DNA from 3 places in the Pseudomonas sp. FSO-7 genome. Region 1 is predicted to be linked to each of the others. Evidence: predicted binding sites of a transcription regulator. Region 1 holds the regulator's gene; each other region holds the start of a gene.
What was found. Region 1 encodes sigma-54, which starts transcription at its own class of promoters, with help from an activator protein. Its sites were predicted from a motif close to ANTGGCATNNANNTTGCTNT; they were not measured.
Positions count from the first base shown of each region.

Region 2: the regulator sigma-54 is predicted to act here: its motif matches at 813-832, upstream of AC515T_RS24640 (pilin).
Region 3: the regulator sigma-54 is predicted to act here: its motif matches at 1,123-1,142, upstream of AC515T_RS07910 (flagellar basal body rod protein FlgF).

Region 1 covers NZ_CM184193.1:1,065,730-1,067,996, reverse strand. Annotated here, with positions in the region: gene lptB (LPS export ABC transporter ATP-binding protein) at 1-75, shown strand, start outside; gene AC515T_RS04495 (RNA polymerase factor sigma-54) at 240-1,733, shown strand; gene hpf (ribosome hibernation-promoting factor, HPF/YfiA family) at 1,810-2,118, shown strand; gene ptsN (PTS IIA-like nitrogen regulatory protein PtsN) at 2,131-2,267, shown strand, end outside.
Region 2 covers NZ_CM184193.1:5,630,270-5,632,536, reverse strand. Annotated here, with positions in the region: gene pilB (type IV-A pilus assembly ATPase PilB) at 1-654, opposite strand, end outside; gene AC515T_RS24640 (pilin) at 879-1,307, shown strand; gene AC515T_RS24635 (BON domain-containing protein) at 1,637-1,990, shown strand.
Region 3 covers NZ_CM184193.1:1,793,024-1,795,290, reverse strand. Annotated here, with positions in the region: gene flgG (flagellar basal-body rod protein FlgG) at 1-281, opposite strand, end outside; gene AC515T_RS07910 (flagellar basal body rod protein FlgF) at 331-1,068, opposite strand; gene AC515T_RS07905 (sigma-54-dependent transcriptional regulator) at 1,392-2,267, opposite strand, start outside.

The sequences.
Region 1 (2,267 bases):
GAAGGAGACTCCGCCGCGATCCTGGCCAATGACCTGGTCAAGGAAGTGTACCTGGGCCATGAGTTCCGCCTGTAAGCACACGTGTCTGGCGAATTGCCTGGGCGTCGTTTAATTTTATTATGGCGACGCTCTAGGCAAACACTTCAGTTTCAGGCATATAATTTGCTTAATTTTGGCGCTCCGGCGCCCTGTAGTGGATGGCGCATGTGCGCCGGCGAATAAGGTGTTAAGCCCCTGCCATGAAACCATCGCTAGTCTTGAGAATGGGCCAGCAGCTGACGATGACACCGCAGCTGCAACAGGCCATCCGCCTGCTCCAATTGTCGACCCTGGACCTGCAACAGGAAATCCAGGAGGCCCTGGAGTCCAATCCGATGCTCGAACGCCAGGAAGAAGGCGACGACTTCGATAACACCGACCCGCTGGCCGACAACGTCGAGCAGAAGACCAACACCGAGATCCCGGAACCGTCCTACCAGGAAGCCGCCCCAACGGTGGATAACCTCGAGGATGGCGAATGGAACGAGCGCATCCCCAACGAACTGCCCGTGGACACGGCCTGGGAAGATGTCTACCAGACCAGCGCCAGCAACCTGCCCAGCAGCGATGACGACGAGTGGGACTTCACCACCCGCACCTCGGCCGGCGAGAGCCTGCAAAGCCACCTGCTGTGGCAACTGAACCTGGCACCGATGTCCGACACCGATCGCCTGATCGCCGTGACCCTGATCGATTGCATCAACAACCAGGGCTACCTGGACGAGACCCTCGAAGAAATCCTCGAAGCCTTCGACCCCGAGCTCGACATCGAGCTGGACGAGATCGAAGCCGTCCTGCATCGCATCCAGCAATTCGAACCGGCCGGCATTGGCGCCCGCAACCTGGGCGAGTGCCTGTTGCTGCAACTGCGCCAGTTGCCTGCCAAGACGCCATGGCTGGCCGAAGCCAAGCGACTGGTCACCGATTACATCGACCTGCTGGGCGGTCGCGACTACAGCCAGTTGATGCGTCGCATGAAGCTCAAGGAAGATGAGCTGCGCCAGGTCATCGAACTGGTGCAGAGCCTCAACCCGCGCCCCGGCTCGCAGATCGAATCCACCGAGCCCGAGTACGTGGTCCCCGACGTGATCGTGCGCAAGCACAACGATCGCTGGCTGGTGGAACTCAACCAGGAGTCGGTGCCCAAGCTGCGGGTCAACGCCCAGTACGCCGGTTTCGTCAAGCGCGCCGACACCAGCGCCGACAACACCTTCATGCGCAACCAGTTGCAGGAAGCCCGCTGGTTCATCAAGAGCCTGCAAAGCCGCAACGAAACCCTGATGAAAGTGGCCACCCAGATCGTCGAGCATCAGCGCGGCTTCCTGGAGTACGGCGATGAAGCGATGAAACCGTTGGTCCTGCATGACATTGCCGAGGCAGTGGGCATGCACGAGTCGACGATTTCCCGGGTGACCACCCAGAAATTCATGCATACCCCCCGGGGCATCTATGAATTGAAATACTTTTTCTCCAGCCACGTCAGCACCTCCGAAGGCGGCGAATGCTCGTCCACGGCCATCCGCGCGATCATCAAAAAACTGGTGGCCGCGGAAAATCAGAAAAAGCCGTTGAGTGACAGCAAGATCGCTGGTTTACTGGAGGCACAAGGCATTCAGGTGGCCCGCCGTACCGTCGCCAAGTACCGTGAATCCCTCGGGATCGCGCCTTCGAGCGAACGCAAGCGGTTGATGTAACAGGCCACGCCACAGCGTTCCAGTGGCAGGCATTTCTGCCTGCCGCTTTATGCACTGGCAACGAAGGAGAAGCTGTATGCAAGTCAACATCAGTGGACACCAACTGGAAGTGACCGAACCCCTGCGCACCTACATCGGCGAAAAACTCGACCGATTGGAGAGGCATTTCGACAAGATCACCAACGTGCAAGTCACGATGAACGTCGAAAAGCTGCTGCAGAAAATCGAAGCCACGCTGCATATCCCCGGCGGAGAAGTGGTTGCCAACGCAGAGCACACAGACATGTATGCCGCGATTGACCTGCTGACCGACAAGCTGGATCGCCAACTCAAAAAGCATAAGGAAAAGACCCAGAGCCTCCTCCAGGGCGCGACCGGTCGTTAACCCCCCCAATCCATGATCCGACTAGAAACCATCCTGACCCCCGGCCGTTCCCAAGTGAACGCGCCGGGCGGCAGTAAAAAGAAAGCCCTCGAACAAATTGCCAACCTGATCCACCGCGAGGTGCCGGATCTGGAAATGCAGGACGTCTT
Region 2 (2,267 bases), 2.1 Mb from region 1:
GGTGCGCACCCGCACCCGGTAGATTTTTTCGTAAGGCTCGAAGTGCAGGTCGGAAGAGCCGCCCTTGATCGCGTCCAGCAGCATCTTGTTGACGAAACGCACCACGGGCGCGTCGTCGGTGTCCTGGCCGCCGATGGAATCCTGCTTGGTGTCGTCGATCGATTCGATGTCCAGGCCGTCGAGGTCGGCATCGCCCATGCCTTCCAGGCCCGTACTCGTGGATTCGAAGAACTTCTCGATGGCGTCGCTGAGTTTGTCGTCCTCCACCAGGATGGCTTCGGTGGTCAGGCCGGTGCTGAACTGGATGTCGTTGATGGCCTGGTGGTTGGTGGGGTCGGAGATGCCCACGAACAGTTTGTTGCCACGCCGCCACAGCGGCAGGGCGTGATGCTGGCGCACCAGTTTTTCGCTGACCAGGCCGGTGGGCTGGGCTTCCTTGTCCAGGCTGTTGAGATCCAGCAGGGCGACGCCGAAATGCTCCGAGGCGATTTCCGCGACCTGACGGCTCTGGACCAGTTTGTTCTGCACCAGGTAGCTGACCAAGGGGATGCGGCTGCGTTGAGCCTGTTGATACGCCTGTTGCGCATTTTGCTCGGTGATCAGTTCGGCCAGCACCAATTGCTTGGTCAGGCCGCTGAGGGCGATGTCATTCATGGGGATACCGGACGCGGACAGTTCATGACTTATAGCCTAGTCAAGCATCGACGCCAAACCAGCGGGCCTGGGTGACAAAAAACGTCAGATAGTGCGGTTGTTGAGGTAGGACGTCGCCGCTGTGTGGGTTCAAACCCCTTTATTGATAGGGCTTGAGGGTTGGCATGTGCCCTGCAATGGCCGTTTCAGGTCATGAGATTTCGACTCATGCATGGGAGATGTCTATGAATAAGCAAAAGGGTTTTACGCTGATCGAGCTGCTGATCGTCGTGGCGATCATCGGCATTCTGGCGACGTTCGCGTTGCCTCAATATTCCAAGTACCAGGCGCGGGCCAAGGCGACGGCTGCACTGGCGGAAATTTCCGCTTTGAAGGTGCCGTTTGAGGACGTCATGAATCAAGGCCAAAATCCAGATGGAACCAACACTGGGGCAACTGCGAGCACCAGCAATTGCGCAATCACCGTCGCGGGCAATGCTGCGGCGGGAACGGGTACCATTCAATGCACTATTGCAAACGCCCCTGCACCCGTGCTGGCCAAGACAATTACCCTTAGCCGTTCAGCCGCAGGCACCTGGACCTGCGCTTCCACCGCCGCCCAAGAGTTCCTGCCTGCCGGCTGTACAGGCGCTGCAGCAGCTGCTGCTGGTTGACCATTTGGGCAAACACCCCATCGAGCCCCGCCTATGCGGGGCTTTTCCGTTTAGCCCGCTCCGTTCGGTTGGCTAAGGCAGGATATTTTTCTGTTAAAGAAATGCTCAGAAATTCATAAAGTTAGCACCTGTATAAAACCCGCAAGTTGCATGTCCAGAATCACCGCTTCATGCATTTTGCATGATCACGAAAATTGCCGCTTCGCTTAACATTTTGATTTATAAGCATTTTATAGATGTTTCAAAACTGGCACAGCGTTCGCACTACTCCTGATAACCCTGCCGGGATCCACCTCCGGCAGTTTCTGAGAAAAACAGGAGTTACTCGTATGAAGAAGTTCGCTATCACTGCCGCCGCTGCTACCGCACTGACCCTGACCATGGCTAGCGCTTTCGCCGAGACCACTCAAGCAACTCAGGCGCCAATGATGCTGGCTGCTGGCGAAGTGACAGAGGCCAAAGAAGACGTTTCCGATACCTGGATCACCACCAAGGTCAAAGCTGACCTGGTCACCGAAAAAGGCATTCCAGGCACTGATATCAAAGTCGAAACCAATAAAGGTGTTGTGTCCCTATCTTCGATGACCAAAGTCACTGATGCACAAAAAGACACCGCCGTGGCGATCGCCAAGAAAATCAAAGGCGTCAAGGCCGTATCGGCTGACGGCCTGAAAGCCGAGTAAGGCTAAGACTTCTCGCCTGGACCGGGAGAAGGCACGGTAAGCGGGCTGAGTCATACGCTTGCCGTTGCTTTGGAGTTCATGCGAAAGGCCACACGGATGTGGCCATTACAGGCCCCCGGCATTCGTGCCGGGGGCCTGTTCTATTCTGGGGAGGGAAAAGTGTGCGGTCCGGCCGGGGAAATCGGGTTGCCCTTATCGCGAGCAAGCTCGCTCCCACAGGGATCGAGTTCTTTCAGAAGACAGCGATCAAGCCTGTTCCCCCAGGGGCGCGAGTTCT
Region 3 (2,267 bases), 730 kb from region 1:
TCCAGCGGCTGCTCGGTGGTCTGCAGGCTGCCGGCGTTGAAGTTTTTCTGGGTGCCGACGATGCGTACACCGGTACCCACTTGCAGGCCCGACGGCAGTTCGCTGTCCTGGGTCGACTGGGCGCCAGGCTGGCGTTTTACCTGATACAGCAGGTCCTGGAACTCGGCGCGATCACGTTTGAAACCCGTGGTCGAGACGTTCGCCAGGTTGTTGGAAATAGTAGAAAGGTTGGTGTCCTGGGCGGACAGACCTGTTTTGGCAACCCAAAGAGCCGGAAGCATTCGATTCTCCTCGTACGCCTGTTTTTCGGCGCAACGCTGTAATTAATGATTAGATCTGCAAGACCCGAGCCATGGCTTCATCGCCTTCTTTGGCGGTGTTCATCATCTTGACGTGGAGCTCGAACTGCTTGGCCAGGGCCAGCACCGAAGTCATTTCATCCACGGCGTTGACGTTGCTCGCCTCCTGGAACCCCGACACCAACTGCACGTTGGCATCGATGGGCGCCGGCTGGCCGTCCTTGGTACGGATCGAGCCGTCCAGGCCCTTGGTCATGTTCTTGAGGTCCGGGTTGACCAGCTTGATGCGGTCGACTTCAGCCATCACTCGCGGGCCTTCACCCATGGCGCGAATGCTGATGGTGCCGTCCTGGCCGATTTCGATTTTCTGCTCCGGCGGCACGGCGATCGGACCGCCGTTGCCCATCACCGGCATGCCGTTGCCGGCCCGCAGTACGCCCAGGGCATCGACATTGAGGCTGCCGGTACGCACGTAGCTTTCGCCGCCGTCGGGGTTCTGCACGGCCATCCAGCCCGGCCCGCTGACCGCCACGTCGAGGTCGCGACCGGTTTCCACCAGCGCACCCGGGGTGAAGTCCGTGGCAGGCCGTTCGGACAGGGCAAAGGCCCGCGCCGGAAAGCTGTCGCCGAACACCGGCATCGAGCGTGCCTGCTCCAGGTCTTTCTGAAAGCCATTGGTGGAGATGTTCGCCAGGTTGTTGGCATGGGCCCGCTGCGCCAGCGCGTTCTGGCTGGCGCCGGTCATTGCCACATAAAGGTACTTGTCCACTGTCGATCCTCTGCATGCCGGACGTTTGCCGCCCACTGCTGTGTTGCACAGCCTTAAGCAATTTGCAGACCAACTTTTTTCTGGCGCCCCTGGGTCTTGGAAACAAAGGACTTGAGGGGGCTGGAAGAGATTATGGGGATGTATCGAAGACGAAAAACCGGCGGTGTTGTGCCGGTTGCGGCAAGTGTCCGCCTAACCTGATCAACAGAGGACCCTGTGGCGAGGGAGCTTGCTCCCGCTCGATTGCGCAACAATCGTCAAAAAGTGTGGGGCTGCTACGCAGCCCAGCGGGAGCAAGCTCCCTCGCCACGAAAACACACAACTCACATGCCGGATTTTGTGCCGACTTCGTATTCGCGCAACTTGTTGGCGATGGTGGTATGGGAAACCCCCAGCCGCTTGCCCAGTTGCCGACTGCTGGGATGATCGGCGTACAGGCGCTCCAGCACGGCTTTCTCGAAGCGTCCGACGATCTCGTCCAACCCTCCCTCGAGGGAGAAATCACCAAGGGGCTGACGCACGCCATAATCCGGCAGGCGGATATGCTCGGCTTTTACCGTCCCGCCGTCGCACAGGGAAACCGCCTGGAACAGCACGTTTTCCAACTGCCGGACGTTGCCCGGCCAGTGGTAATGGCTGAGTCGGTCCATCGCCGCCGGGGCCAGCTTGGGCAGGGCACAGCCGATCTGACGGCTGGCCTGGTCGAGAAAATGCTCCACCAGCGGCGCCAGGCCGTCGAGGCATTCGCGCAGGGGTGGGATGTGCAAGGAAAGCACGTTCAAGCGATGGTACAAATCCTGACGGAATTCGCCCCGGGCGCAGAGTTCGGACAAATCGACCTGGGTGGCGCAGATCACCCTGACGTCCAGGTACACCTCTTCATCGCTGCCGACACGCCGGAAGCAACCGTCCTGCAGGAAGCGCAGCAACTTGACCTGCAGGCGCGGGCTCATCTCCCCTACCCCGTCGAGGAACAGCGTTCCCCCTGCGGTCAGCTCCAGCAGGCCGAGCTTGCCCTCGGCGCGGGCGCCTTCGAAGGCACCCGGCCCGTAGCCGAACAGTTCGGTCTCAGCCATCGACTCGGGCAGCCCGGCACAGTTGAGGGCCATCAACGGCGATTGCCCGCGCGGGCTCGCCAGGTGACAGGCACGGGCCAGCAGTTCCTTGCCGGTGCCGGTTTCGCCTTCTATCAATAGCGG